Regions from separate parts of the Bacillus sp. SRL543 genome, predicted to be linked through region 2. Evidence: predicted binding sites of a transcription regulator. Region 2 holds the regulator's gene; each other region holds the start of a gene.
What was found. Region 2 encodes LexA, which represses DNA repair genes until DNA is damaged. Its sites were predicted from a motif close to CGAACATATGTTCG; they were not measured.
Positions count from the first base shown of each region.

Region 1: a site for LexA is predicted at 3,565-3,578, ahead of uvrB (excinuclease ABC subunit UvrB). Genes of this name have one in related genera too.
Region 3: a site for LexA is predicted at 2,325-2,338, ahead of AC4E8B_RS17035 (Y-family DNA polymerase). Genes of this name have one in related genera too.

Region 1 is NZ_OZ481794.1:4,124,551-4,134,648, reverse strand. Features, by position in the region: gene AC4E8B_RS21145 (methionine ABC transporter permease) at 1-350, shown strand, start outside; gene AC4E8B_RS21140 (MetQ/NlpA family ABC transporter substrate-binding protein) at 367-1,197, shown strand; gene AC4E8B_RS21135 (M20 family metallopeptidase) at 1,236-2,447, shown strand; gene AC4E8B_RS21130 (alpha/beta-type small acid-soluble spore protein) at 2,489-2,767, opposite strand; gene AC4E8B_RS21125 (CsbA family protein) at 3,007-3,240, shown strand; gene uvrB (excinuclease ABC subunit UvrB) at 3,825-5,804, shown strand; gene uvrA (excinuclease ABC subunit UvrA) at 5,812-8,691, shown strand; gene AC4E8B_RS21110 (DUF459 domain-containing protein) at 8,830-9,537, shown strand; gene AC4E8B_RS21105 (hypothetical protein) at 9,630-9,959, shown strand.
Region 2 is NZ_OZ481794.1:2,043,055-2,053,152, forward strand. Features, by position in the region: gene AC4E8B_RS10295 (hypothetical protein) at 1-147, opposite strand, end outside; gene AC4E8B_RS10300 (hypothetical protein) at 351-758, shown strand; gene AC4E8B_RS10305 (helix-turn-helix domain-containing protein) at 867-1,400, shown strand; gene AC4E8B_RS10310 (DL-endopeptidase inhibitor IseA) at 1,560-2,102, opposite strand; gene AC4E8B_RS10315 (DUF4257 domain-containing protein) at 2,308-2,589, opposite strand; gene lexA (transcriptional repressor LexA) at 2,843-3,466, opposite strand; gene yneA (cell division suppressor protein YneA) at 3,625-3,957, shown strand; gene AC4E8B_RS10330 (YneB family resolvase-like protein) at 3,973-4,620, shown strand; gene AC4E8B_RS10335 (DUF896 domain-containing protein) at 4,750-4,989, shown strand; gene tkt (transketolase) at 5,169-7,169, shown strand; gene sirA (sporulation inhibitor of replication protein SirA) at 7,371-7,808, shown strand; gene AC4E8B_RS10350 (YneF family protein) at 7,895-8,110, shown strand; gene AC4E8B_RS10355 (hypothetical protein) at 8,250-8,447, shown strand; gene AC4E8B_RS10360 (hypothetical protein) at 8,493-8,762, opposite strand; gene AC4E8B_RS10365 (ABC transporter transmembrane domain-containing protein) at 8,970-10,098, shown strand, end outside.
Region 3 is NZ_OZ481794.1:3,310,345-3,320,442, reverse strand. Features, by position in the region: gene AC4E8B_RS17050 (MBL fold metallo-hydrolase) at 1-933, shown strand, start outside; gene AC4E8B_RS17045 (SDR family NAD(P)-dependent oxidoreductase) at 946-1,740, shown strand; gene AC4E8B_RS17040 (YqzH family protein) at 1,973-2,179, opposite strand; gene AC4E8B_RS17035 (Y-family DNA polymerase) at 2,453-3,712, shown strand; gene AC4E8B_RS17030 (YolD-like family protein) at 3,725-4,060, shown strand; gene AC4E8B_RS17025 (hypothetical protein) at 4,122-4,268, shown strand; gene AC4E8B_RS17020 (iron-sulfur cluster biosynthesis family protein) at 4,429-4,755, shown strand; gene AC4E8B_RS17015 (hypothetical protein) at 5,132-5,680, shown strand; gene AC4E8B_RS17010 (alpha/beta hydrolase) at 5,756-6,688, opposite strand; gene AC4E8B_RS17005 (hypothetical protein) at 6,843-6,974, opposite strand; gene AC4E8B_RS17000 (hydroxymethylglutaryl-CoA lyase) at 7,048-7,974, opposite strand; gene AC4E8B_RS16995 (acetyl-CoA C-acetyltransferase) at 8,155-9,342, shown strand; gene AC4E8B_RS16990 (CoA transferase subunit A) at 9,397-10,086, shown strand.

The sequences.
Region 1 (10,098 bases), 2.1 Mb from region 2:
CGTATATTGCAAGATTGATTGAGAACTCGCTCCTCGAAGTTGACCCGGGTGTCATAGAGGCAGCGGAAGCGATGGGGGCGACACCCGGGCAGATCATCTTTAAATTTCTCGTACCGGAAGCGCTCAGTTCACTGGTCCTCGCACTGACCATCGCGACCGTCGGACTTGTCGGCGCATCCGCCATGGCAGGGGCTGTCGGCGGCGGCGGTCTTGGCGATTTGGCCATTACTTACGGCTATCAGCGCTTCGACACAACGGTCATGATCATCACAGTCGCCATCCTGGTCATCATGGTCCAGGGGCTGCAGAGCTTCGGCAATATTTTATCTAAAAGAATCAGAAGACGATAACTAGGAGGAAACATCCATGAAAAAATTATTATTAACGGCAATCATTCTGGCGCTGGCGGTTTTCAGCGCAGCCTGTTCATCATCAACAAGCGGCAAGGAAAAAGAAAAAGAAGTGAAAATCGGTGTCAGCGGGTCAGACAACCGCATCTGGGATTTCGTAGCCAAGAAAGCTGAAAAAGAAGGAATCAAGGTGGAAATCGTCCGCTTCTCGGATTATGTCCAGCCAAACATCGCCCTTGCAGAGGGAGAGCTTGATGCGAATGCCTTCCAGACTATTTCTTATTTCAACGCTTTTAAAAAGGAACATGATCTGGACCTTTCGCCAATCGCGACAACCGTTATTGCACCTATGGGAATCTACTCTGAAAAGTATAAAGATGTAAAAGATATCCCTGAAGGCGGAAAAATCGCCGTGCCGAACGAAGCAACCAATATGGGAAGATCCTTCCTGCTTCTGCAGGAAGCCGGCCTGATCACACTGCCTGAAGACTTTGACGGAAATGGCAGCATCGACAAAATCGTTGATAATCCAAAGAACCTGGAAATCGTCCCTGTAGTGGCAGGCCAGACACCGCGTGTCCTTCCAGATGTTGCGGCTTCCATCATTAATAATGGAATCGCTGTGGATGCCGGCTTCAATCCTGTTAAAGATTCCATCTTCCATGAAAATGCAACAGCAACACCATATATCAACATCATTGCCGTTAGAACTGAAGACAAAGACAATGAAACATTGAAGCGCCTCGGAGAACTTTACCAGGAAGACGATGTAGCCGAGTTCATTGAAAAAGAATATAAAGGCAGCACCATCCCGACATTCGTTCCGCTCAGTGAAATTGGAGAATAAAAACTGGTGCATGGCACCGCTAATAGGAGGAGATCATTATGGCAGCACCCGCTAAATCTGTAACCGAATTAAAGGAAAGAATCAATCAAAGTGTGGAATCGGGAAGGGAGCTTTATCTTTCAACAAGCCACCAGATCCATGAAAAACCGGAAATTGGCAACCAGGAATTTTTCGCATCCGGGCTTCTCTCAGGAATTCTTGAAGAAGAGGGCTTTGAGCTGGAGCGCGCTGTTGCCGGCCATGAGACAGCATTCTCTGCTAGGAAAAAATCTTCCAAGCCGGGTCCATCCATTGCTTTTCTTGCTGAATATGACGCTCTGCCTGGAATCGGCCATGCCTGCGGCCATAATATCATTGGCACAACCAGTATTGCGGCTGCCATTGCCTTAAGCAAGGTGGTGGAAGAAACAGGCGGAGAGGTCGTCGTATTCGGAACACCAGCCGAGGAAGGCGGCCCGAACGGCAGTGCAAAGGGCAGCTTCGTCAAGCATGGCCTGACAGAGGGAATCGATGCAGCGCTGATGATCCATCCCTCAAGCAAGACTGCATTAACAAGCTCTTCCCTAGCGGTGGATCCGCTGGACTTTGAGTATATCGGCAAGCCTGCCCATGCCGCGGCTTCACCGCACGAAGGAATCAATGCCCTTGATGCGGTCATCCAGCTTTTCACCGGCATCAACGCCCTGCGCCAGCAGCTGAAGGATGATGTGCGGATCCACGGCATCATTACTCATGGAGGCGACGCGCCAAATATCATCCCGGAATATGCAAAAGCGCGATTCTTCATCCGGGCAGCGACAAGAACATACTTAAATGAAGTTACAGAGAAGGTTAAGGCGGTGGCAGAGGGTGCTGCCCTGGCAACAGGCGCCAAGCTGAATGTGATTGCATTCCAGAATGAAGTCGACAATCTTCTATTAAATAGAACATATAATGAAGCATTCCGTGAAGTCATCGAGGAACTGGGCGAGGAAGTTGATCTGTCAGGCAGGGAAGGAATCGGTTCTACAGATGCGGGCAACATCAGCCAGCAGGTACCTACGATCCACCCTTATATCAAGATCGGCAGCGATGACCTTGTTGCCCATACCGTACCATTTCGTGAAGCTGCACGCTCGGAAAAAGGCGATGAAGCCCTGCTCACAGGTGCAAAGGCGCTGGCACAGACGGCATTCCGGCTAATCACTGAGCCTGAACTGCTTGCTTCTATCAAAGAAGAGTTCGCAAGGAACAAAGAAGCGCAAAAATAAAGGATGGAGCTGCCAATGTGGCGGCTCCACTTTTCATTCGACTATTGATTTTTGTTGAGGCTTTCCTGTGCCATCCGTATTAATTCTTTCACCATGCTGCCGCCGATCGGGCCGCCGACTTTGCCTGCCTCGCGCGATGATAGCCTGCCGTTATATCCCGGCTGAAGCGGAACGTCCTTTTCCCTGGCCACCTCATATTTTACTTCCTCCGGCGCATCTGCGCTGACTTTATAGCCCTGGTTAGCCATGACACGTGCCTTCAATGTGTCGAGGGCTTCGCGGGATTCTGGTACAAGAGGGCGCCTTCTTCTTCTGGACATCATGCAAACCTCCTTTCCGTTCATTATGGTTAGTATTTTGCAAACAGCCTTTTTCTAAGCGAAGCTTCGGCCATATAATCAGCAGCAAACAGAATCCGATGAATGAACAACAATGCCCTAAGCTAAAAAATACAGCGGATTTTTTTGAAATTGCTTGTATCATATAGTTTGAACCGCTATTCTAATGTTATACTTGTCCGCAATTCATAGTGAATCTATCATAAAGAAGGTGTGAAAAAGTGGCGCTAAAGTATCTTTCAGCTCTGCTGCTGCCCGGACTGCTGGTCATGCTGTTTACAAGGGTGACATATAATCATGTGATCGGGCTCATTCTGACTGTCGCCCTGATTGCCGCCTCCGTCTATAAAGGCTACACAGACAGCTGGGGGCTTATTGTTGTTGATGCCTTTTCTTTGACAGCCGGTTTCTGGTATGCGCAAACCATGAAACAAAGAGCGAAAAAGCGAGCTTAATTTAATTATGCCTGTCATAAACCTGCCGGAGCTGGATCCGGCAGGTTATTTTATTTTATTGCTGTGTGAGGCACGATTTCACACGAATGCCAGGATCAACATGGAACATTGACAGATCCTATTTTTCAAAGGCGATTGTCCAGCCAGAGATTTCAGTCCGTCGATATATGCTTCCCTCTCTCGACATATTCCGCGGGAAATATTCCAGCAATAACAGGCCGCAGCACTAATCAATCAAACGTTTGATTAACTATTATTCGGCAGGAACAGCGCTGTTTTGTGCTGGAAATATTTATCCCCCAATACGGAACGCTAGTACAAAAACGAATATCCGTTCGCATATTCCTGGTTTCTTTCAGGTGCTTTGTGGTAGAATGAGGATATGAGTTTTTCAGCTTCGTACAAGGCTTCAGACCTTTTTCTTCTATAATATATCTTCAGCAGGAATCATCACGTGCATTTAGGACCGTCTATTAATTAAAAGAAACAGGATCTCCAGGAGCAAGGTGCTTGCTTTCTGGTATGCCTGTCTGCAAATATAGATAAAATGTTAAAATCAACTTCTTGAACAGGAGGCTTTTTTTGTGAAGGACCAATTTGAATTAGTCTCAAAATATTCGCCGCAGGGCGATCAGCCGGAAGCCATCAGCAGGATTACCGAGGGCATCCGCTCCGGCAAACGCCATCAGACGCTGCTCGGTGCAACTGGAACCGGAAAGACGTTTACCATCTCCAATGTGATCAAAGAGGTCAATAAGCCGACATTGGTGATTGCCCATAATAAAACACTGGCCGGCCAGCTATACAGTGAGTTCAAGGATTTTTTCCCGAACAATGCTGTAGAGTATTTTGTCAGCTATTATGATTACTACCAGCCTGAGGCTTATGTGCCGCAGACAGATACATTCATTGAAAAGGATGCCAGCATCAATGATGAAATTGATAAGCTGCGCCACTCGGCGACATCTTCGCTGTTCGAACGCAAGGACGTCATCATCATTGCCAGTGTTTCCTGCATATACGGCCTCGGTTCGCCGGAAGAGTACAAGGAGCTTGTGCTCTCCTTAAGGACGGGGATGGAGATTGAGCGAAACCAGCTCCTGCGCCGCCTGGTTGATATCCAGTATGAACGGAACGATATTGATTTCCGGAGGGGGACATTCAGAGTCCGCGGAGATGTGGTTGAAATCTTCCCTGCATCAAGGGATGAGCATTGCATGAGGGTCGAATTTTTCGGTGATGAAATTGACCGGATCCGTGAAGTGGATGCACTTACCGGAGAAATTATGGGCGAGCGGGACCATGTTGCCATCTTCCCGGCCTCCCACTTCGTTACGCGCGAGGAAAAAATGAAGATTGCCATAGAGAATATCGAAAAAGAATTAGAGGGGCGCCTGGAAGAGATGCGGGAAAACGGCAAGCTCCTTGAGGCCCAGCGCCTGGAACAGAGGACACGCTATGACCTGGAGATGATGAGGGAAATGGGCTTTTGCTCAGGGATTGAAAACTATTCCCGCCACCTGACTCTCCGTCCGGCCGGATCAACGCCTTATACGCTGATTGATTATTTCCCGGATGATTTTTTGATGGTCGTAGACGAATCACACGTAACGATCCCTCAGGTAAGGGGAATGTTCAACGGGGACCAGGCCAGGAAGTCAGTCCTTGTGGATCATGGATTCAGGCTGCCTTCCGCGATGGACAACAGGCCGCTCACTTTTTCTGAATTTGAAAAGCATATCAATCAGATTGTATATGTTTCTGCTACGCCGGGCCCGTATGAAATGGAGCATACGCCTGAAATGGTCCAGCAGATCATCCGGCCGACCGGTCTTCTTGATCCGACAATCGAGGTGCGCCCGATTGAAGGCCAGATCGATGACCTGATTGGCGAAATAAATGAACGGGTAAAGAAGAATGAAAGGGTACTGATCACGACATTGACGAAAAAGATGTCAGAGGATCTCACCGATTATCTGAAGGAAATCGGCATAAAGGTACAGTATCTCCATTCAGAGATCAAGACGCTCGAGCGGATTGAGATCATCCGGGAGCTGCGCCTTGGAAAATATGATGTACTGATCGGAATCAACCTCCTGAGGGAGGGGCTCGACATTCCGGAGGTTTCCCTTGTCGCCATTCTTGATGCGGATAAAGAGGGCTTCCTCCGTTCGGAAAGGTCCCTTATCCAGACAATCGGGCGAGCTGCCCGGAATGCATCCGGCCATGTCATCATGTACGCAGACAAAGTCACCAATTCAATGGAGCTGGCCCTGAGCGAGACGAAAAGGCGCCGGGACATCCAGGAAGCTTATAATGAGGAGCACGGCATCACACCGCAGACGATCCAGAAGGAAATCCGCGACGTGATCCGCGCCACCCACGCTGCCGAGGAGCAGGAAGATTACGCTGCACCAGCCAAACCGGCAAAAATGACGAAGAAAGAACGCGACAAACTGATTGCCAATATGGAAAAGGAAATGAAGGAAGCAGCCAAGGCGCTCAACTTCGAGCGGGCTGCCGAGCTTCGTGATCTATTATTAGAGCTGAAAGCGGAAGGATGACGAACTGATGGCAATGGAAAAACTGATTGTAAAAGGCGCCAGGGCCCATAACCTGAAGGATATTGATGTCACCATCCCGAGGGATAAGCTTGTGGTGCTGACGGGGCTTTCCGGATCCGGGAAGTCATCCTTGGCCTTTGATACGATATATGCTGAGGGGCAGCGGCGGTATGTGGAATCCCTTTCCGCCTATGCGCGCCAGTTCCTCGGCCAGATGGATAAGCCTGATGTCGATGCCATTGAGGGGCTGTCGCCGGCAATTTCCATCGACCAGAAAACAACGAGCAGGAACCCGAGATCAACGGTCGGCACCGTGACGGAAATCTATGATTATCTGCGGCTCCTGTTCGCCAGGGTCGGCCGTCCTACATGCCCGATTCACAATGTGGAGATTTCCTCCCAGACAATCGAGCAGATGGTCGACAGGATCATGGTATATCCGGAAAGAACGAAGATGCAGGTCCTTGCCCCGGTCGTTGAGGGCAGGAAGGGGACCCATGCCAAGGTTCTCGAGGATGTTAAGAAGCAGGGCTATGTCCGCGTCCGGGTCAACGGCGAAATGCACGACTTGGGCGAAGACATTGTTCTGGAAAAAAATAAAAAGCACAGCATTCAAGTGGTCATCGACCGTGTGGTTGTGAAAGAGGGCGTGGCAGCAAGGCTGGCAGACTCTCTTGAAACAGCGCTTAAACTTGGCGAAGGAAAAGTCATCATTGATGTAATCGGGGAGGAAGAGCTGCTTTTCAGCGAAAACCACGCATGCCCGCATTGCGGCTTCTCTATCGGCGAGCTTGAGCCGAGGATGTTCTCCTTCAACAGCCCATTCGGCGCATGCCCATCCTGTGACGGACTCGGCAGCAAGCTTGAAGTGGACGTGGACCTTGTCATCCCTAATCGGGACTTGTCATTAAGACAGCATGCCATCGCACCTTGGGAGCCGACAAGCTCACAGTATTACCCGCAGCTGCTTGAAGCAGTCAGCAGCCATTTGGGTATTGACATGGATATGCCCGTACAGGATATACCGAAGCATTTGCTTGATAAGCTTCTTTATGGAGCAAAAGGGGAAAAGATTTATTTCCGCTATGAAAACGATTTTGGGCAGGTCAGGGAAAACTTCATTGAGTTCGAGGGAGTTATCCGCAATGTGGAAAGGCGCTTCAAGGAAACAAGCTCCGACTACATCCGGGAACAGATGGAAAAATATATGGCCCAGCACGCTTGCCCGGCCTGCAAAGGAAATCGCCTGAAGCAGGAAAGCCTTGCTGTCCTGATTGCAGGGGAGCATATTGGGAAAATTACATCACTGTCCATCGAAGAGGCTGAAGACTTTTTTGAAAATGTCATCCTTTCTGAGAAAGAACGCCAGATTGCCAATCTGATCTTGAGGGAGATAAAAGAAAGGCTCGGATTCCTCATCAATGTTGGCCTGGATTATCTGACATTAAGCCGGGCAGCGGGCACGCTGTCAGGGGGAGAAGCGCAGCGCATCCGTCTTGCGACTCAGATCGGCTCCCGCCTTACCGGTGTCCTGTATATCCTGGACGAGCCATCAATCGGCCTTCATCAGCGCGATAATGACAGGCTGATCGATACGCTTAAAAATATGCGTGATATCGGGAACACACTCATTGTCGTTGAGCATGATGAAGACACGATGATTGCAGCCGACTACCTGATTGACGTTGGTCCTGGGGCAGGCGTCCACGGCGGCCAGATTGTGTCCCAGGGTACGCCGGCAGAGGTGATGGATGATCCGAATTCCCTGACCGGACAATACTTGTCAGGGAAGAAATTCATCCCGCTGCCGATTGAGCGGAGAAAAAGCGACGGCCGCTTCATCGAAATCAAGGGTGCACAGGAAAACAATCTGAAAAACGTAAATGCCAAATTCCCGCTCGGCATCTTTACTGCGGTCACAGGTGTATCTGGATCAGGAAAAAGTACACTGATCAACGAGATCCTCCATAAAACCCTGGCGCAAAAGCTTCATAAAGCCAAAACAAAGCCAGGCGAGCATAAAGATGTCAAAGGGATCGAGCATCTTGACAAGGTCATTGATATTGACCAGTCGCCGATCGGGCGTACACCGCGCTCCAATCCGGCAACTTATACTGGCGTCTTTGACGATATCCGCGATGTTTTCGCCTCTACTAATGAAGCCAAGGTCCGCGGATACAAAAAAGGCCGTTTCAGCTTTAACGTGAAAGGCGGCAGATGCGAGGCATGCCGTGGAGACGGTATCATCAAGATTGAGATGCACTTCCTTCCTGATGTGTATGTCCCTTGCGAGGTATGCCATGGAAAACGCTATAACCGTGAAACCCTTGAAGTGAAGTATAAAGGGAAAAATATTTCGGATATCCTGGATATGACAGTTGAGGATGCACTCGATTTTTTCGAAAATATTCCGAAGATCAGCCGCAAGCTCCAGACAATCTATGATGTTGGCCTTGGCTATATCACACTCGGCCAGCCGGCAACCACATTGTCCGGAGGAGAGGCGCAGCGGGTTAAGCTGGCTTCCGAGCTGCACCGCAGGTCAACCGGCCGCTCTTTTTATATCCTGGACGAGCCGACGACCGGACTCCATGTTGATGATATTGCCAGACTGCTCACTGTATTGCAGAGGCTTGTTGAAAACGGAGATACAGTCCTGGTCATCGAGCATAATCTCGATGTTATCAAGGCAGCCGATTATATAGTGGATCTCGGGCCAGAGGGCGGCGATAAAGGCGGGACCATCATTGCCCAGGGCACACCGGAAAAAGTGGCTGAAGCAGAAGGCTCCTATACCGGCAAGTATCTTAAGCCCATCCTGGACAGGGACCGCATCCGAATGCAGAAACTGGTCAAAGAAAGAGAAACAAGCGTTTCAAAAGCATAACCCAAAAGGCGAGTACTGCATTTTTTGCAGGGCTTGCCTTTTTGCTTTTATGCGGGTTGGGGATTCCCTGTTTGAAATTGCCAGATTGCCTGCCGCTGAATCGGGTAAAGAATCTTAATTAGAAAAGGAAGGTTCTTTATGAAAAAGTATATTTTAATTATGATCGGCTTTATACTGCTTATTGGTTTTGCTGTTGCCATCCAGGCTGAAAAGACTGTTTCGCATGATGGCGGGAAAGAAATCGTGGCGATCGGTGATTCCCTTACCTATGGATATGGCGACAACAGCGGTGAAGGCTATACCGGCAGGCTTGAGGAAAGATTGGACAAGATTTATGAGGGAAACATCGATGTTGAAAACTTTGGCATCTACGGACAAGATACGCTAAACGTCAAAAGGCAGCTGACTACTCCGGCAGTCTTAAAAGAGGTGCAGGAGGCAGATGCAATCATTATTTTTATCGGCACAAATGACATGCTTCATGCCAATGGCGGCGATCTGGCTCCCCTTCACCGTGAAAAACTTCAGCAGGCGGAAAACACCTACAGGAAAAACATAGAGGAAATCCTTCAGTGGACGGAGCGGAATAATCCTGAAAGTCCAATCCTTCTGCTGGGCCTATATAATCCCTATCCTCGAAATGAAAAGATCGGCAATATCATAGATAGCTGGAATCAGAATATAAAAGCAGCAGCTGCTAACCATCCCCATGTCAGCTGGGTTCCTACCGATGATCTTTTTGAGGGCAGGGAAAAGAAGCTTTATTTTTATGATTCCCTTCACCCCAATGCCCGGGGCTATGAACTGATTGCAGCCCGGGTGGCGCAGGAATATGCCAGGTTATAAGGAGATTGACACCACTCTGTAAACGAAAAGAAAAAGTACTGTAAACTGCAGACCTTATAATAGTGAAAAAGAGTTTACAAGGGGGTACGGCGATGCATACTTATATTGAAGATTCCCTGAATGAATGGAAAGAGGATATTTCCAAGGTGCTTGACCAGATTAATCAGGACTATGAAGAGGTCAAGAGGGAACTGCAGGTGTATACATATAAATACGGGATAACAAAGCAGGTGATACAATCAACGGTCAATGATGAGATTATTGAAACAATCCGGGAGCAGTATCATAGGCCATTTGAGGAGAAATATAATGAACTGAAGGGGTCAATCAGGGATCTTGAAGAAAAGCGCAAGGTATTTCAGATGTTCGTCCATAAAATCGATGAAGTAAGCAGGAAGGGAGCGGCGGCAAAAACCGTTTAGGCTGGCTCTCAAAGGGGCACTGGAATTCAGTGCTTTTTTTGTGAAATCCGGGGCAACGACGCCGTTGGTTTGGGCCAGTTGCTAATAAAAAGTGAAAGTTGCTAATATATGGGGAAAGTTGCTAATAAAATTTAAAAGT
Region 2 (10,098 bases):
TATAACTGTATGAGGTGTGGGCGACCAGGTCTTCAGTTCCTCTGTAGAATTGTGGCTTACAGCAAGAAGGTCTTTTTTTTCATTTTCATTAGAACATCCTGAACTTATCAATAGGATGAAGAGTACGTAAGTTAATATTTTCTTCAAAAATCTATCTCCCAACTGTATAATTTATACAATTATAACCTGATATTTTAACGGCAGGAATATCAAGAGGGTTGGGAAAATTTTTATAGCCTATGGTTTATATATAATCAGGGCATTACTTTCTAAATTTCAGAGGGAATGGATGTCCTTTTTTAATGGATTAAAGATAGATAAATCGAAAATTCTAAAGGGTGGTTATGTGCATGCACTTTGAAAGGATACTGAATTTGACTGAACTGGAAGCATGGGACATTTTTTTGGAAGATAGAACTTATCGGATGATTATCATTGATGAAAAAAGGGCCTGTACTCTTGCTGATTTCCCCCAGGAAGATCATGTACCATCTGATGAAATGAGATCAAATATCGTTAAAGCAGAAGTATACTCAGTGGAAAAAGTTCTGGATGATCATATATATCACCTGGACCAGCTGGCAAAAAGCTTTACTGATCATCTTGCACTTGCACATTGCCATGTTAGAGTGAATTTTTATGCAGGAAACTTGGAGTATGCGCTGAATGACCATGTTAAAAGCAAATTTGGCTGCAGTTACGAAGAGATTCCTTTGAAGAGCTTTTTTTATCTAAATCAAAATCTGGATTCCAAGTAAGACAAGCAGTATGGCAGCCATTTTTTTATTAAAATTGCACATTCGACCTGAACCAGCCCTTCTCATTTTTGCAGGAGGGCTTTATTATGTTAAAGAGGGAGGTATGAAATGAAACGTGACTGGCTGATAACACTCAGGAAAAGCAAAAATATGACTCAAGCAGATGTGGCCGATCTGATTTTCATCGATCGTGCTTATTATTCACAAATTGAATCTGGAACAAGGAATCCCAGTGTTGATATAAGCAGGAATATCGCCAAAGTACTGGATATTAACCCTTCGCTGTTATTATCTGATTTAGCCGCCTTTCAAGAGGTGTTTACGCAGACGAAATGCATGCTGGCACACAGTGACCTTGAGCTGAGGTATACATGGATCTTTGATTCTGCTAATCAGGCGGAAGTTAATCAGTTCATAGGTGCCAGGGATGATGAATTAAGTTTTTGCATCGATTCGCAAAAACTGATATCCCTGAAGCAGAGAGTGATTGATACAAAAGAAACATCAGGAACATTTGCAGAATACGAATATAACAATGAAGTACACACGCATTACATAGTAGGATATCCCTTGCTTGGGGACGATGGGGAATTAATTGGCATTGGTACATTTGGGATTAAAATAAATGCATTGGGTCTTTAATTATAAAATACAGGTAATTGCATCTTCTAATCGATTCGATTTTAAAACTAATACAGTTCAGAATGAATGCGATAATTAGCCATGTATAAATTTATAGGAATTTTAAAGCAATAGGAAATTGCCTTGAACAATCGTCCAAGGCAGTGCATGTTCCTTACATTATCTCACCGCATCAAAAGCATTAATCTGCCACTTCCCGAGGACCTTTACAAACGTAACTTTTTTCTTTTCATATTGCTTTTCGCCGTAAGGGACCGTAAATTCGAACTGGCGGATATCTTTTCTGGAATAGATGAGCTTTGCTTTGGCTTTATTCCATTCAAGCAGGCTGCCGCCATCAGCATTCGGCTGTGCCATCTTGCCTTTATACTCAATGAATCTGTATTTTTTGTAGCCTTTGCTGATGGCATTTAAGGTGAATGATTCATTAAGGTACTTGGTCAGCTTGCTTTTAGTATTGATTTCACTGCACAGGTAGCGATATTCCGTGCCTTTGTATTGAAAAGTTTTGATAGAGCAGGCTGTGTTCTTTTTGGATGGGATATGGCCGTTCATGCTGTTCCAGTGATGCACACGTGCGTTAACCGCCAGTTCGATTGCTTTCTTGCTGCTTAAGTCTCCGCCCGCGGATTTTGCTGAGGCGCCAAGACTGAATGTAAACAGGGCGACAGCGGCTAACAGGATGGATAATAGTTTTTTCATTTTAAAGCCTCCAATAAGTGTATTTGCTTTCTAACCTTATATTACCTTTCCTTCTCCTCAAAAGAGTTACAGAAAAGTTACCGAAATGCAGATGATTGTTTACAGTTTTCAGGCGTAAAAAGAGCCTCTTCCCAACTTTCCGGGAGAGGCTTCTTACGTTTGTACTCGTGATAGTTTCAGCATAATTTCCGCTTTTCCTCCTGTTTCATTTCTTTTCGGCCCTTATTAAGTCAAGACTGCGGATCAAGGCTTCACCGCCCAGTCCTGCAAGCATGGACAGGAATGCTACCTTCAAGAGGGAGCTTGCATCTGATGAAAGCACAAGCAGCGCTGAGGCGAGTGATCCCAATACCATTTCCTCCAAAAAGCCGAGATAGATGAATTGCTTCGTTCTTTTCGGCATGATCAGCTTCCCGTGTTTCTTTAGATGCCCAACCGCGCCGACAAGGCCACCAATGAATATTGCGAAGACGACATGCTGCCACATTTGCCTCACACTCCTAAAGCCGGAATTTTTGGTGCGACCTTAGGTCAATCATGGTGTTGCTTCTATTATATAACAGACCTGCCGGGTGAAGATATGGATAAAATGACTGAATTTTCAGATTTATTTAATAGTACATATTTACTCTTCAGGAAAAACTAAGCAGCAGCAGATGCGACTATTCTAGTATTCACAAGGTTTTTTGAGCAGAAAACAGCCCAGGCGATCAGGTGCCCGGGCTGAGAGAATCATATAATCAGTGAATATGGCGGTATACGCCAATGACCTTGCCGAGAATGGAAACATTCCGGAGGATGATCGGCTCCATTGTAGAGTTTTCAGGCTGAAGCCTGATATAATCCCTTTCCTTGAAGAACCGCTTGACGGTTGCTTCATCTTCATCTGTCATTGCCACGACAATATCGCCGTTGTTGGCTGACTGCTGCTGGCGGACGATGACATAGTCGCCGTCAAGGATGCCGGCTTCGATCATACTTTCACCCATGATCTCAAGCATGAAGACCTGTTCGGCTGCCGGTGCCATGCTTTCCGGCAGCGGGAAGAATTCTTCTACATTTTCAATCGCGGTGATCGGCTGTCCTGCTGTGACCTTCCCGAGTATAGGGACATTTACAACATTGTTCCTTGGGATATGTGATGTCTCATCAAGCTCCAGGATTTCAATTGCGCGCGGCTTTGTCGGATCCCTTCTGATCATCCCCTTGCTTTCGAGCCGGGCGAGATGCCCGTGCACTGTCGAGCTGGACGCCAGGCCGACCGCTTCCCCGATTTCCCTTACTGAAGGGGGATAACCTTTTGCCTTTACTTCTTCTTTGATAAATTCCAGTATGTCCTGCTGCCTTTTGGATATTTTAGCCATGTATTCGCACCCCGTATGGTTATTATTGATTAAATTATAGCATGTACCCGAAACAGATACAAACATAAGTTCGAATTTTTGTTGACGGAAAACACATGTTCGGTTTATAATAAATTCAACGAAATGCGAACATATATTCTTATGACGGGGTGTCTTTTATGAAAAAATTGTGGAACCAGTATTCATATGCTATTATACTTATCGTTTTAAGCTTTGGGTCGGCTTTGCTGCTTACCGGATATGACAGGATTTTCGGGGAAGAAGACTATATAGAAGTAACAGTAGATGAAGGTGATACATTATGGGGGCTGTCTCAGCAATTTTCGGAAAAGCACAAGCTGTCAGCAGAAGAATTCGTGATGTGGGTGGAAGAGGAGAACGGAATAGCGGGCAGCACGATCAAAGCGGGTGAGCAGATCCTTATCCCGGTAAAAGCGGACAGCCATACAAGGCAGCTGCAGGATGACCTTCAGAACTTTGCGGGTGAATAACATAAAGGAGCATATATGAAAGCAGTAATCTATTGCAGGGTATCAACAACAAAAGAAACACAGGAAACATCACTGGAGAGGCAGGAAGAGGAACTGGCTGCACTTGCCGGGGAAAAAGGCTTTGAAGTAGCCGCAGTCATCAGGGAACAGGCCAGCGGGTATGACCTGGAGAGGGACGGTGTGCTTGAGCTCCTTGACCTTATTAAGACTGAGGGGATCAAAGCCATCCTCATCCAGGATGAAACGAGGCTCGGAAGGGGCAATGCAAAAATCGCCCTGCTTCACTTCATATATAAAGAGGGCGCTATGCTCTACAGCATTTCCCATAATGGGGAGCTGCAGCTTTCCGAATCAGATTCCATGGTTCTTAATATTGTCTCAATGGTGGAAGAATATCAGCGCAAGCTGCATAATATCAAGATCAAAAGAGGCATGAAAAGGGCAGTGCACAGAGGGTTCAGGCCGGAGAAGAACCTTAAGAATCTGGGGGAGCACTCCGGAAGGGAGCGGATTGAGGTTCCAATAGAAGAAATTGTCCGCCTTAGAGCCAGCAAGCTTACATTTTCGGAGATTGCGGCAACTCTCAGGGGCTTCGGCTATCCTATTTCCAAGGCGACGGTGCACAGGCGCTATCAGGAATACATAGATGCACAGGAAGAGTAAGAGTGTTTGCCTTGGCAAACGCTTTTTTTTATAGTAACATTTGATGTATTCTCCGGCCGTTTAGACCAGGGTTTTAAGGGGAAACGACTAGAGAAAGCTAAATGAAATGAATGAAAAAGGAGCGTTATTATGCTGCCTAAAGATAAAATGGCCAGAATCAATGAGCTGGCAAACAAAGCAAAAACCACAGGACTGACGACCGAAGAGGCCAAGGAGCAGACGAAGCTTCGCAGCGAGTATCTGCAGACTTTCCGTTCCAATATGCTTACAACCTTAAAAGGTGTAACCATCATGGATCCCAAAGGGAATGATGTTACACCGAAAAAGATCAAAAAGCTCCGCGAGGACGAAAAGAAACGCCTTCATTGATGCACCATGCCAAAAAGGGACTCATAAATATGTGTTCCCTTTTTGGATTTATTTTTGGTTCTCTTTTACATACAGGTTTTCAAAATGCACAAGCTATACAGAAGCTTCTCAGTTGTGTAAAATTAAGAGCCGCTATAATATTAAAAAGTAAGATTCTTTATAAAGGAAGGATGTAGTATATGTTTGAATCTATTGATGATTTGTCGATAAGCTCGATCAGAACTTTATCTATCGATGCGATTGAAAAAGCTAATTCCGGCCACCCTGGCATGCCGATGGGGGCAGCTCCGATGGCATATACACTCTGGAGCCGTTTCATGAACCATAACCCGGCTAATCCTGAGTGGTTTAACCGTGACAGGTTTGTCCTGTCTGCAGGACATGGCTCTATGCTTTTATACAGCCTGCTGCACTTATCAGGCTACGGTCTCACAATCGATGATTTGAAGGAATTCCGCCAGTGGGGAAGCAAAACTCCTGGACACCCTGAATATAAACATACGAAGGGCGTAGACGCGACAACAGGCCCGCTTGGACAAGGCATTGCCATGGCAGTCGGCATGGCCATGGCAGAACGCCATCTTGCAGCTGTTTACAATAAAGACAAGTATAATGTAGTCGACCACTTTACATACAGCATCTGCGGCGACGGTGACCTCATGGAAGGTGTATCTGCCGAAGCTGCATCGCTTGCAGGCCACTTGAAGCTTGGCAAGCTGGTTGTCCTTTATGATTCAAATGATATCTCCCTTGACGGCGATCTTGACCGTTCTTTCTCTGAAAGTGTAGCGCAAAGATTTGAATCATACGGATGGCAATATATCCGTGTTGAGGATGGCAATGATCTTAGCGAAGTAGCGAATGCGCTTGAAGAAGCAAGAGGAGATCTTGACCGCCCGACTATGATCGAAGTAAAAACGGTCATCGGATTTGGTTCTCCAAATAAATCCGGAAAATCTGACGTACACGGAGCCCCGCTTGGAGCTGATGAGCTTAAGCTGACGAAGGAAGCTTACAAGTGGACCTTTGAAGAAGATTTCCATGTTCCGGAGGAAGTGTACAGCCACTTCAAAAAGCATATCGCTGACCGCGGAGCGCAGACTGAGCAGGAGTGGAACTCTATGCTCGACAGCTATAAGCAGGAATTCCCTGAGCTCGGTGCCCAGCTTCAGGGAGCAATGGATGGCGAACTTCCAGAAGGATGGGATAAGGACATTCCAGTTTATGAAACAGGTTCAAGCCTGGCAAGCCGCGCATCTTCCGGCGAAGCACTGAACGGAGTCGCGCAGAATCTTCCATTCTTCATCGGCGGATCTGCTGACCTTGCCGGTTCAAACAAAACGATGATCAAAGGCTCAGGCGACTTTACCCCTGCTTCATTCGAAGGCCGCAACATCTGGTTCGGCGTAAGGGAATTTGCCATGGGTGCTGCGCTTAACGGCATGGCCCTCCACGGCGGCTTAAAGGTATTCGGAGGAACCTTCTTCGTATTCTCTGATTATCTTCGCCCTGCAGTCCGCCTGGCTGCTCTTATGGGACTTCCTGTTACTTATGTATTCACGCATGACAGCATTGCTGTCGGTGAGGACGGCCCTACTCATGAGCCGGTTGAACAGCTTGCATCACTTCGTGCGATGCCTAACCTGTCTGTCATCCGTCCGGCTGATGGAAATGAAACTTCAGCTGCATGGAAAGTGGCGGTAGAATCACAGGATAAGCCGACAGCGCTTGTGCTGACGCGCCAAAACCTGCCTACCCTTCAGGATACTGACAAAAACGCCTATGATGGTGTGTCTAAGGGTGCTTATGTTGTCTCACCTGCAGGCAAAAACCAGGCAGATGCCCTGCTGCTTGCTTCCGGATCTGAAGTGCATCTTGCGGTGAAAGCTCAGGAAGCATTGAAGAAAGAAGGCATTGAGGCTGCGGTTGTTTCCATGCCTGCTTGGGACCGCTTTGAAGCACAATCCAAGGAATACAAAGAAAGCGTCATTCCGAAGGCTGTGAAGAAACGCCTTGCAATCGAAATGGGCTCTTCACTTGGCTGGCACAGATATGCAGGTGATGAAGGGGATGTATTGGCGATTGATACATTCGGCGCATCTGCACCAGGCGAGAAGATCATTGAAGAGTATGGCTTTACAGTAGAAAATGTGGTAGCACGTTTAAAGGCCCTTCTATAAAGGGTATAAAGAGAGCGTCAGAGTACGCTCTCTTTTTTATTTGTATTTAATTAATTGAAAATTTACAATATTTCAATAGAATATATAGTCAAATCGGCCTGTTCGACAAAACTAGTGCCTATTTTTGACGCTGAAAGACAAAGTAACTGATTCTGTTCCCTTATACTTGAAGCAATATAGAAGATATTGGAGGAGATGTTGGTGAGAACCTATCAGCTTTATTTAATAGAAGATGAATTTGCTTCGCATTATTTTGGCAGAGAGCGGATGTTCTACCAGCTCTTTCAGGAATACAGCCGTTCTAAGGGAGAGCTGAAATCGATCCTTTCCCGGCAGATTGAGTTTATCACCAGGCCAATCCCTGCCCTCAGGCTTCACCAGTATCTCACACAGCAGCTTTCAAGGAAAAAAGGGGCATCCGCCGATCAGGGGGCCTATGTCATTCAAAGCGGAAAAAACAGTGCGGCGCGGCTTGAAGTCTATGACCGATGTTTAGTGATAGAATCACATGGGAATTATGATGCTGAAACGGTGTTCTTTGAAATCCTCAGGAAAAACGAATCCTCTTATTTGGCGGTTGATATGAATAACAGCCGCTATGGATGGCTGAAGCCGATCAAAGAAAGAAAATTTATTTAAATAGGGGAAAAACAGGTGCAGATATTGTATAATAACCTTTGGTTTAGTACACTGTATGATAGACAACATGAAGGAGGAAGTTTTGAATGTGGGACGTTATTCTAGTTGGTATACTGGCATTGATCGCCGGTGTAGCACTAGGATTTTTCATTGCTCGTAAATATATGATGAGCTACTTAAAGAAAAATCCGCCAATCAACGAACAAATGCTTAAAATGATGATGATGCAAATGGGGATGAAACCATCACAGAAGAAAATTAATCAGATGATGTCTGCCATGAACAAGCAGTCCGGCAAGTAAGGCTTACATAGCTCTGCTGAGAGTAAAAGGGTCTGTTACGGAGCCATCACTGTACATCAAGAAAGCCGCTTTTTCTGTTATAATGACAGAGAGAAGCGGCTTTTTAGATAGATTGAGCAAATTTTAAATTGAGGGTAACATGAAAAAATACAGATTGAAAACCGGCTTTAACGGCAAATTCAAACGCGGTACAATATTCTGGCTGATTGCAGAGTCTGAATTCATCGGTATTAAGGAATATGTCTTGCGGACGAAAGACCTGGAGCATCGGATCCAGATTTCAGAAGAAGAGCTGATGGAGCATTTTGTGCGGCTTTATGACGGAAACGGAAGCTGATAGAGGACAAGCACCCTGGGCAGCAGGGATACTTGTCCTCTTTTATTATGCTTCTGGTGCAGATGTGAAAACGGAAAATCCGTAGATGCCGAAGTCAAGCAGAGTCACGAGCTGAAAGCCGTTAGCCAGAAGGCAATCGGATGCGGGGCCGTAAAGGGCTCCTGTTTCAAGTGTCTCAAGGCAGGCTTCTGCGTCATTCCCCAAAACAGTCGCCTGGGAAATCCTTCTCAGTGATACAGGGCTTAATGGGTTCCGGAACCAGCAGACTGTCACAACTGTCGGCAAACTTGGCAAAGATGGAATACAAGCAGACATTTAAACACCTCTTTTCGTTTTTATCTCTATAGTTAATGCTTGTACGCTCCAACTTGTCCCAGCCAATATCACGGATTTGGAGAAATGATGTAGATGCCCTTATTTCCTTCCATTCGAAAAAATCTTTCTTATTTTTATAATATTTGATAAACTATTTGAAGCATAATTGAGGCAAATTAAGGAAAACGAGAGCCGGGGGAAGCAAGCATGAAGGTATTTGCAGATTTAATGTGGTTTTTTAAGCAAGAAAAGAAATCGTATGTGACAGGAATTGTATTGCTGCTGTTTGTGGCATTCCTGCAGCTGATTCCGCCGAAAGTCATCGGTATCGTTGTTGACCATATCAAAAACGATACCCTGACAAACGGCCTTCTTGTCAAATGGCTCCTGATACTGATCGGAGCAGCACTCATGATGTACATATTGCGCTATTATTGGCGGATCATGATTTTCGGGTCAGCCGTCAAGCTGTCCAGGCAGCTGAGGAACAGGCTGTATCGGCATTTTACTGTGATGCCGCAATCTTTTTACCAAAGAAAGCGGGTCGGTGACCTGATGGCCCATGCGACCAATGACCTGCAGGCGGTCCAGCAGACGGCAGGCGCAGGGGTCCTGACCCTTGTCGACTCGCTTGCCACAGGGGGATTTGTGATCATTGCCATGGCTGCGACAATCAGCTGGAAGCTGACGCTCATCTGCCTGATCCCGATGCCGTTCATGGCCATCCTGACGAGCTGGTATGGGACGCTCCTCCATAGGCGCTTTCATGGAGCTCAGGAAGCTTTTTCTGCTTTGAATGATAAAACACAGGAAAGCATCACGGGCATCAAAGTCATCAAGACCTTTGGCCAGGAAAAAGAAGATATCGAGGACTTCCGGAAGCAATCACATGATGTGGTGGAAAAAAATATTTCAGTCGCCAGGGTAGATTCGCTCTTTGATCCGACAATCAGCATCATTGTCGGCATTTCGTTTTTCCTGTCTGTCGCATTTGGTGCCAGATATGTGATTTCAGGGGCATTGACGATCGGGGAGCTTGTTTCTTTTACAACTTACTTGGGACTTTTGATTTGGCCGATGCTTGCCTTTGGCTGGCTCTTTAATATCGTTGAAAGAGGCCGTGCATCCAATGACCGGATCATGAGCCTGCTCTCTGAAAAGGCAGAAGTGGCTGACAAGGAGAATGCCCTGCAAATCGTTCCGAGCGGGGATATTGTCTATGATATCAGGCAATTTCATTACCCGAACGAAGATAAGCCTGTCCTTGAAGATATCATCTTCCAGTTGAGAAGGGGAGAAACCTTAGGGATCGTCGGGAAGACAGGTGCCGGGAAAA
Region 3 (10,098 bases), 1.3 Mb from region 2:
GTCATCCCCACCCCTTTTCCAGTTGGAGATGTGAATGTTTACCTGATTAAAGGCGACAGGCTGACTTTGGTGGACGCCGGCCCCAAAACAGAAGAAGCATGGGAAGCACTGAACCATCAGCTGCAGGAGCTGAAGCTGAAGCCGCAGGATATCGAACAGGTGATTCTCACCCATCACCATCCCGATCATGCCGGCCTGCTTGATTATTTTTCCCCTGAACTTGAGGTTTACGGACATCCGGCAAATGAACGCTGGCTGAACAGGACAGAGGCCTTTTTTGATATGCATGACCGCTTTTACAGGGGGCTTTTCCGCGAATTTGGCATTCCGGATGCTTATTTGCCGTTCATTGCCCTGATGAAGAAAACGCTTAGATTCTCCTGCAGCCGCTCTCTTACCGGCTCGATTTGCGAAGGCGATGAGCTGCCCGGCCTGCCGGGCTGGAGTGTGGTGGAAACCCCGGGGCATGCACAAAGCCATATAGGTTTGTACCGCGAAAAGGATGGCACCTACATCGGGGGAGACCATTTGCTTGCCAGTATTTCCCCGAATCCCCTCCTGGAGCCTCCGCTTCCTGGAGAAACAGAACGTCCAAGGCCGATGCTTCAATATAATGACTCACTGAAAAAGCTGCTGGAAATTCCTATCAGCCTTGTGTATTCTGGTCACGGCCCTGAAGTGAGCGAAGTTCCTCCGCTGATTGAAAAGAGGCTCGGCCGCCAGCATGACCGGGCAATGCAGGTCAAAGGATGGCTTGAGGAAGGGCCGCTTACTGCCTTCCAAGTATGCCAGAGGCTGTTTCCCGCCGTTTATGAGCGGGAGTTTACCCTGACTCTCTCGGAGACAGTAGCCCAGCTTGACTATTTGGAGTCGTTAGGGGAAATTGTTATTAAGGAGGAAGACGGCGCCTTCTTTTATACAATTGCTGAATGAGGTGGTTTTTTGCTGTCAGGACGTCTTAATGAAAAAAATATTGTCATCACCGGGGCATCAGGAGGCATCGGAGCGGAAATGGCTGCCCTTTGCGCAGAAAGAGGAGCGAGGCTGTGGCTTTTGGCGCGGAATCAGGAAAAGCTGGAGGAGATTGCCGGTGCACTTGGAACCCGCTATGGCGCTGAAGTGTATACAGACCGGCTGGATGTTTCTGATACAAAGGCGGTCCAGTCCGTTTTCGCCAGGATTCTGGATGAGTGGGGACATGTTGATGTGCTCGTGAACAATGCCGGTTTCGGGGTTTTCCGGGAAGCGCACGAAGCGCCGATCGAGGAAATAAAGGGGATGTTCGATGTTAATGTCATCGGGCTGATGGCCTGCACGAGCATGGTCCTCCCTTCTATGAGAAGCAGGAAGAGCGGGCATATCATTAACATCGCTTCCCAGGCAGGAAAGATCGCTACGCCAAAGTCAAGCGTGTATTCTGCCACGAAGCATGCAGTCCTCGGCTACTCGAACAGCCTCCGGATGGAGCTCGCCGATCTGGGAGTACATGTGACGACAGTCAACCCGGGCCCGATTGCCACTAATTTCTTTAATATTGCAGATGAAAAAGGAACTTATGTGAAAAATGTCCAGCGTTTCATGCTGCAGCCGCGCTATGTGGCAGAAAAAGTGGTGGATGCGATGCTGACCGGCCGGCGGGAAATCAATCTCCCGCGCTGGATGAATGCCGGCAGCACCATCTATGCCCTTTTCCCGCGCCTTTTTGAAAAGGCCGGCCGGCGCGCATTCAATAAAAAATGAGTGCGGTTTTTTTGGAGGGAATTGTAATAGTCCCGCCAGTTTTGCAGAGTTGCTAATAAAAACGGAAAGTTGCTAATAAACGGGAAAAGTTGCTAATAAAACCAGAAAGTTGCTAATAAACTGAAAAACTTGCTAATAAAAGTCAAAAATCCGCCTTTCGCCAAACAAACAGGGCCCTCCAGCAGAGGGTCCTGTTTGTTTTTCAATTGAAATACAAGTTTTCTTTCTATTCTCAAAAGTAAGGAGATCCGGTTACAAATCCATAAACCGCATCTTCGACTATTTCATGCAAATCCGCTTCTGCATCATTATTTTTCTTCTCCTCAATACTCCTGTAAAGTTCTTCAAATTCCCTGCTTTCAGGCTTGATTAAGCTGCTGTCATGGCCATACTGGCCAAGGCAGCCGGCCGCCATCTTATATATCAATTTTCTGTCCATAAAGTTTCCTCCCTCTTTGCCAGTATAGCCATTCTCTCTGCAATTGGAAGCCCCAGTCTGCCGGCTGCAAAACACTGGAAAAACAGCATATCGTCTGGCAGGCAACCCGAAATCAAGAAATTCGTCGTAAAATTTCCATTGAACACGAACGCATATTCGCTTAATATAGTGGGTATAATGAATTAGAACAGGTGTTCCTGTTGGGTCGTCTGAAGATGAAGCTAATTGGACCGCCAAGAGGAATGCAGCCAAGCACCAAGGGAGAGAGAAGAAATGATCGATTACAGCACGATGCCGAACAACCAAATATTATGTGTGGATATGAAAAGCTTTTATGCAAGCTGTTCCGCTGTGATGGAGGGCCTCGACCCGCTTGAATGCTATCTTGCTGTAGTAGGTGATAAAAAACGGAAAGGAAGCATCGTCCTCGCCGCCTCCCCGCGGATGAAAAAGGAATTTGGCGTCAAGACCGGCACCCGCTATTTCGAAATCCCAGATGATCCCCGCATTATGGTAGTAGAACCGAAAATGGCCACCTACCTGAGAATTTCCACCGAGATCACCCGTGTATTCCACCGCTACGTCCCAAAGGAAAGCATCCATACTTACAGTGTAGATGAAAGCTTCATCAAAGTGGATGGGGCAGCGAAGCTTTGGGGAGGCGCCTATACCATTGCCGAGAAAATAAAGGATGATATTGAAAGGGAGTTCCAGCTGCCCTGTGCCATCGGCATCGGCCCCAATATGCTGCTCTCCAAGCTGTGCCTTGATCTGGAGGCGAAGCAGAAGGGGATTGCAGAATGGACATACGATGACGTCAAGGAAAAGCTTTGGAAGGTTTCACCCCTGAGGGAAATGTGGGGCATCGGGAGAAGGGTGGAAAAGACCCTGAACGGGATGGGCATTTTCACGGTCGGGCAGCTGGCCCGCTATGATCTGGAAGCGCTGGAAAAGAAATTCGGGATCATGGGGAACCAGCTTTACCACCATGCCTGGGGCGTTGATCTTTCCGACATCGGCGCGCCCATCATGGAGGGGCAGATCAGCTTTGGGAAAAGCCAGATCCTGCTGCGCGACTATAAAGATGAAGGGGAGATCAAGCAGGTGATCCTTGAAATGTGCGAAGAGCTGGCAAGGAGGGCAAGAAACCACCGCAAAGCAGGAAGGACAGTCAGCTTTGGCGTCGGGTACAGCCAGGATGAATTCGGGGGCGGCTTCTACCGGTCGCGCACCATCGCCCAGCCGACAAATGTCACCATGGATATATACAAGATCTGCCTTGAGCTCTTTCAGGAAAATTACTCCGGGAAGACGGTCCGGAAAATTTCAATGGCCCTCGGCAATATCGTGGATGACCATGAATTCCAGCTCAGCCTTTTTGACCTGAACAGCTGGAAAAGCCGTGAGCTCGGATACACCGTCGACAGCATCCGCCGCCGTTTTGGATCCGGTGCACTGCTGCGGGCGATATCCTATACTGCGGCAGGGACAGCCAAGCATCGGGCCACACTGGTCGGAGGCCATAAAATGTAAGGAGGCAGAGATATGATCCGGGACAGGGGAAGGATAAAATGGACGTCGATGATGCTCCCTGAGCATGTAAAGCTGCTCCGCGACTGGGCGAAAGAAGACACCTATGAAAAATCAAAAGAACTGGATGAGCAGCAGCTTGAACAGATGAATGAGACGCTTGCCGAAGCGATGGAGTTCGGCCAGGCGGTTGCCATCACGCACTTCCGGAACCGGCGTCATGAACTCGTAATCGGAAACATTCACTATTGGGATGAAATCAGCCAAAAGCTTCATGTCATAGACCATTTTGGCGAGGTCCACCGCATCCCGCTGAACACGGTTGCGGATGTCAGGGCAGCAGGGGAATAGCGGCAGGAAAAGAGAATGGATTTGCGCAGGGGGAGCACCTTAAAGGCAGGAGGTGTTTCTTATGCCAAGAGGCAAAGAGCTTGAGCAGCTGCCTATGTCCAATATTGCTCCGGGAGCCGGGGCGGATAAAGGGAAGTTTAACCGCCATTCGCTCAGCGGAATAGAGCGGAAAGAACAGCCCCGTCCGGAAGATGCCGGGGGAAAATAGCCTTAGCCCGGAGACGGGGCCGCCATCTTCCGGGTGATTCCACATGCAGCCGGGCCTGTTTTATCAGCAGGGAAAAAGCGGAAGTGCTGAGCACGTGAAAAGGTGGAATGCCTGCTTTATGCTAGAATGGGATTATGAAACGAAAGCAGGTGATTTTCCCATGAAAATTGCAGTCACTAGAACAGCACAGGAAAAACTCAAAGAAAAAACAGCGGGAAAAGAAGGCTATTTAAAATTAAAATATGATACAGAAGGCTGCGGCTGTGTTGTCAGCGGTGTCAGCGCCTTATGGCTGGTGGATGAAGTGGATTCCGGCGACAGGGAAATCAGCACCGATGCCGGCAGCATCTTTATAGAAAAATCCAAAATAGTCTTTTATGATGAAAGCATGACAATTGATTATTCCAGCCAAGCGGGCTGCTTTCAGCTGAAAAGCCCGAATCAGTACTTAAATCCGAGAATGAGCTTTATTAACAAGATTTCCTGAGGCAGGCCGCAATGCGGTCTGTTTTTTTGGTTGTATAGGAATTTATAAATTGTAAGTTTTGGGGATAAGTATCAATTTTTGATCCACGTCCAGCAGCAGCGCCTGCCCCTGGAGGTCACAAGCCATTCCTGCCAAAAAGGCAAAGAGCGCTTTTCTGGCAGGATCGTCTTGTGCTTGCCTGGGGGTGAGCAAGGCGGGATGGGATTTTCCTGTGCTTTTGAATCAGAAACACCGGCAGAAGACGGGCAAAATGGATTTTTTTATAAATTCAGGTTTCAAAAAAGCCGTATAAGGCTAGAGAATCATAGCGCTGCTTGGCGCATGTTACATGCTGTTTCCGCATTTAATGATAGAAGGAACTGAAGGGGGCGGGAGAATGAAGAAAAAGGCAGGCTTATGGATCATGCTGGCGGCCATCTTCCTTGCAGCATGCCAGCCTAAATCCTTCGAGGAAGCGATGAGCACAGAAGTGCCTTTCAATGTGCAAAAGGTGATACATAAAGAAAAAGTGAAGGGCGGAACAATTGTTTTGTATCTGACAGAGCAGGAGCGGGAAGCAGACAATGGGGCGGAAAAGGTGCAGGCGGTTGCCGCAGCCTATCTTCAGGAAAGCAAGAAGGCCGGCTGGAAGAACGCGGGCCATAATCATTGGGAATATGAGCAGAATGATCATATGACGGTCTATCCCGAAACCTTCTATCAATATGACACAGAAGGCAATTTAAAGCATAAAGTGCCGGTCGTGTTTGGCCGGATCCGGAACGATGATATAAAGGCAGTAGAGGCGGGAAAGAAGGATGCATTCGAGCCAGCGAAGCTGATTGAGACAGAAGACGGGCGCTTTTACTTTGCGGCCGGTGAGTTCGAACTTGTGAGGGGCCTGTCTGCCGAAGGAAAAGCTGTCATACAGCAGAGAAACAGATAAGGAGATGCACGGCAATGATGCTAGGCCAGTGAATAGAGAAGGGAGGAGGCTTTAAGGAGCCTCCTCCCGAACTGTTTAAGAACCGGCCGCCACCGGATCTTTTTTTAAAACATAGTCCTCAAGAAATTCATCAATGGCTTTCTCATAATCATTGCGGTTCTCATTCAAGGACTGGGCATGGACCCCGTTCATGGCAAGAAACAGTTTTTTCGGGCCGGGCTTGCGCAGGAAAAGGGCCTCTGTCATGGTGGGCAGGATGAAATCATCCTTGGTGCTGTGGATGAACAGCACCGGCTTTTTGATCTGGTCGATGACAGCAATGGGGGACACTTCATTCAGGGAATATTTTTCCCTGAGGCGCAGGAAGATGTCTGCCACTGGCAGAACAAGCTGGGGCGGAAGCTTCATTTCTGTTTTCAGCCGGTAGGATAGCTGCTCCCTGAAATCCGAGAACGGGCAGTCAGCTACATAAAAATCGGCTCCGTCCTCAAGCATGCCGGCATACAGCAGCATGGTGGCAGCACCCATCGATTCGCCGTGGATGCCTAAAAGCAGGTCATCGCCTTTCTCTTTTTTCAGCCAGTGGACCACAGCCTGGAGGTCGAACTTCTCATAATGCCCATAGCTCGTAGTCTTGCCGCCAGATTCTCCGTGCCGGCGGTGGTCATAGATCAGGGCATTGAATCCGCGGTTGAGAAACAGATTCATATACTTGATGCTGTTTGTTTTGTTTTCGGTCACTCCATGGCAGATGATGATGTATTTATTGGATGCGTGCGGCTCTGCAAGAACCGCTTTGAGGGAATAGCCGAAAGGGGATGGGATAGAAACTTCTCTCTTCGCAAGGCTGCTGAAGGAAAGGGGATCTAACCTCCCGGCTTCTGTTTCCCTGTTAAGGATAAAGCTGTCATCCTTTTTCTTCATATACATGATCCGATTGGTGAAATACACACCGATCGAGGTTAAAAAGACGAGCAGTGAAAAAAGGTAACGGAATGCCTTTCTCAAGACGATCCCTCCAAAATTAAGGTTTTTTCTTTATTTTACCATTAGCAGATGCTCTTCGAAATGAAAACGGACCGAAAACCATCGTTTTCTTTATAAAGAAAAATTCTGCTTTAATGAACGAAAAACAGCCGCGGAAAACGCGGCTGCTGAGCAGCTATTGCGGAGAATTCTGGCCCCTTGCCGGGTGAATGGCTTTTTCCAGCTCTTCAGCTGCAATCGTATTATTGACAGTATCGCTTGACGGCTTGCCTTTCTGGCTGTTCCCTTTGTCACGCTTCTGGCTCATGCTGATTCCTCCTTTGATTTAGCATTAATTCTTAAAATGCTCACAAAGGCGGAAGTTATACAGATATACAGGATTATGAACCCGCCTGTTCCCTGGATGCCTCTCTTGCATGCAGCTGATAAACGGCGCTTTCAATCGGACGGCTGAGATGGGGCTGTACAACATCGATGGCATCTAAAAGGCGGCCCAAATCGATTCCTGTGCTGATCCCCATCCTTTCAAGCATATTCACAACATCCTCAGTTGCCGCATTTCCTGCCGCGCCTGGAGCGAACGGACAGCCCCCAAGGCCGCCGGCAGAGGTGTCGAAGCGGTCGACACCTGCCTGGAGAGCGGCAAAGATATTCGTCAAAGCCATTTTCCTTGTATCATGAAAATGTGCAGTCAGCAAAACATCCGGGAATTCCTGCTTCAGCCTGCTGAACAGGGAGTATGCTTCATGCGGGGCAGCCATGCCGATCGTATCGGCCACACTCAGCTCATCTGCACCGGCCAGAGTAAATTGGCGGCAAAGCTCAACGGTCCTTTCTTCCTCTATTCTGCCTTCATAGGGGCAGTAGAAGCTGGTCGAGATGCATGCGCGCACAAAGTAGCCTTTTTCCTTCAATTCCTCGATCAGCGGTATGATCTCCATCATGCTTTCTGCTGTTGTTTTGTTGATATTTTTCTTGTTGAAGCTGTCGCTTACCCCGACAAAGACAGCGATTGCCCGGCAGCCGGTCATATAGGCGCGCTCGATCCCCTTCCTGTTGGGGGCAAGGACGATATCACGCACCCCCGCCCCAATGGAGCTGGCGGCAATTTCTCCCGCATCCGCCATTTGCGGCACCCATTTCGGGGACACGAAGGAAGTAATCTCCATCTCGGCAAAGCCGGCTTTCTTCAGCGCAGATATGAATTCCTTTTTTACAGGGGTGGGAATGAATGTTTTTTCATTTTGCAGCCCGTCGCGCGGGCCCACTTCTATGATAGTCGCTTTCTTTGGCAGGCAGAGGGTCATGATTTCACTCCTGACAACATATTTTTATTTGTAGATTGCAAGACAATGAAAGGGCTTTCTTATATTGTAGGAGAAAAGAAAAATAAAAAGCAAGAATAATAGAAATTTTGACAAAATAAAAGGAATTTTTCATTTTTGGCTCGAACTAATACATATTGCAGTCAAGAAAGGGTGAATAGGATGAAGCAGACAGACATCGTAATAGCGAGTGCTGTAAGGACGGCTATCGGAAGCTTTAACGGGAGCCTGAAGGGAATTTCGGCTCCGGAGCTTGGGGCTGCTGCCATTAAGGGTGCATTGGAAAAGGCGGGTCTTGAGGCCGGCCAGGTGGATGAAATTATCATGGGGAACGTGCTGCAGGCAGGCCTGGGCCAGAATCCGGCAAGGCAGGCAGCTATTTTGGCGGGGATTCCTGAAAGCGTTTCCTCTATGACGATCAATAAAGTATGCGGCTCCGGATTGAAGGCAGTGCATCTCGCCTATCAGGCGATTATGGCGGGGGATGCAGATGTCGTCGTTGCCGGCGGCATGGAAAATATGAGCCAGGCTCCTTATTTGCTGAAGGGTGCCCGCGATGGATTTAAAATGGGCGATCAAAAGCTGGTCGACAGCATGGTCTCTGACGGGCTGTGGTGTGCATTCAATGATTACCATATGGGCATGACAGCGGAAAACCTGTGCTCGCAGTATGGACTCAGCAGGGAAGAGCAGGACACATTTGCGGCATGGAGCCAGGAAAAAGCGCAGAAAGCACAAGAAGCCGGGCGCTTCAAGGATGAAATTGTGCCTGTGGAAATTCCCCAGCGCAAAGGGGATCCGGTCGTCTTCGATACAGATGAATATCTGAAAAAAGGGACAACGGCAGAAAAGCTCGCAGGCTTAAGGCCGGCCTTCAAAAAGGACGGCTCCGTTACTGCCGGCAATGCATCCGGCATCAATGATGGTGCTGCTGCGCTTGTTGTGATGAGCAGGGCAAAGGCGGAAGAGCTCGGGGTCCAGCCGCTTGCTGTCATCAAAGCAAATGCAAGTGCCGGTGTAGATCCAAGCATCATGGGAATCGGACCGGTGCCAGCAGTCAAGAAGGTGCTGGAGAAAGCAGGGATTTCAATTGAAGATCTTGGATTGATCGAAGCAAATGAAGCTTTTGCCGCCCAATCGCTTGCAGTAGGCAAAGAGCTCGGCTTCAACAATGAGATTTTGAACGTAAACGGCGGGGCAATTGCGCTTGGCCATCCGATCGGCGCCAGTGGTGCAAGGGTCCTTGTTACACTTCTGCATGAGATGAAGAAGCGGAATGCAGAAAAAGGGCTTGCTGCACTATGCATCGGCGGCGGCCAGGGAGTAGCCACAGTGGTGGAGCTGGCCTAGCAGCCTGCGCTGAAGGGAAAGGCAGCAAAAAGAAAAAAGGAGAGGAGAGAAACGATGAAAACAATACATACTTCCTTCCAGGAAGCAGTTGCCGGCATCCAGGATGGAGCGACATTGATGGTAGGCGGCTTCGGACTCTGCGGCATTCCGGAGAATCTGATCCTTGCGCTCGTGGAAAAAGGGGTGAAGGATCTGACCGTTATTTCCAATAACTGCGGAGTGGACGATTGGGGTCTGGGCCTCCTGTTAAAAAACAAGCAAATCAGAAAAATGATCGGCTCCTATGTAGGGGAAAATAAGGAGTTTGAGCGCCAGGTATTGTCAGGCGAAATTGAGGTCGAACTGCTGCCGCAGGGAACGCTGGCAGAGAAAATCCGCGCAGGCGGGGCCGGCATTCCGGCATTTTATACACCAGCCGGCGTAGGGACCCCGATCGCGGAAGGAAAAGAGACAAGGACGTTCAACGGGAAGGAATATCTGCTTGAAGAGGCGCTTGCCGCAGACTTCAGCCTGGTCCGCGCCTGGAAAGGGGACCGGATGGGAAATCTCGTTTACCGGAAAACGGCGAGGAATTTCAATCCGATGATTGCGGCCGCAGGGAAAACAACCATAGCGGAAGTGGAAAACCTTGTGGAGACAGGCGAGCTTGAGCCGGAGCAGATCCATACGCCAAGCATTTATGTGCAAAGCATCATTAAAGGCAGCCAGGAAAAGCGGATTGAGCGGCTGACTGTTAAATCATAATCAAGGAGAGAA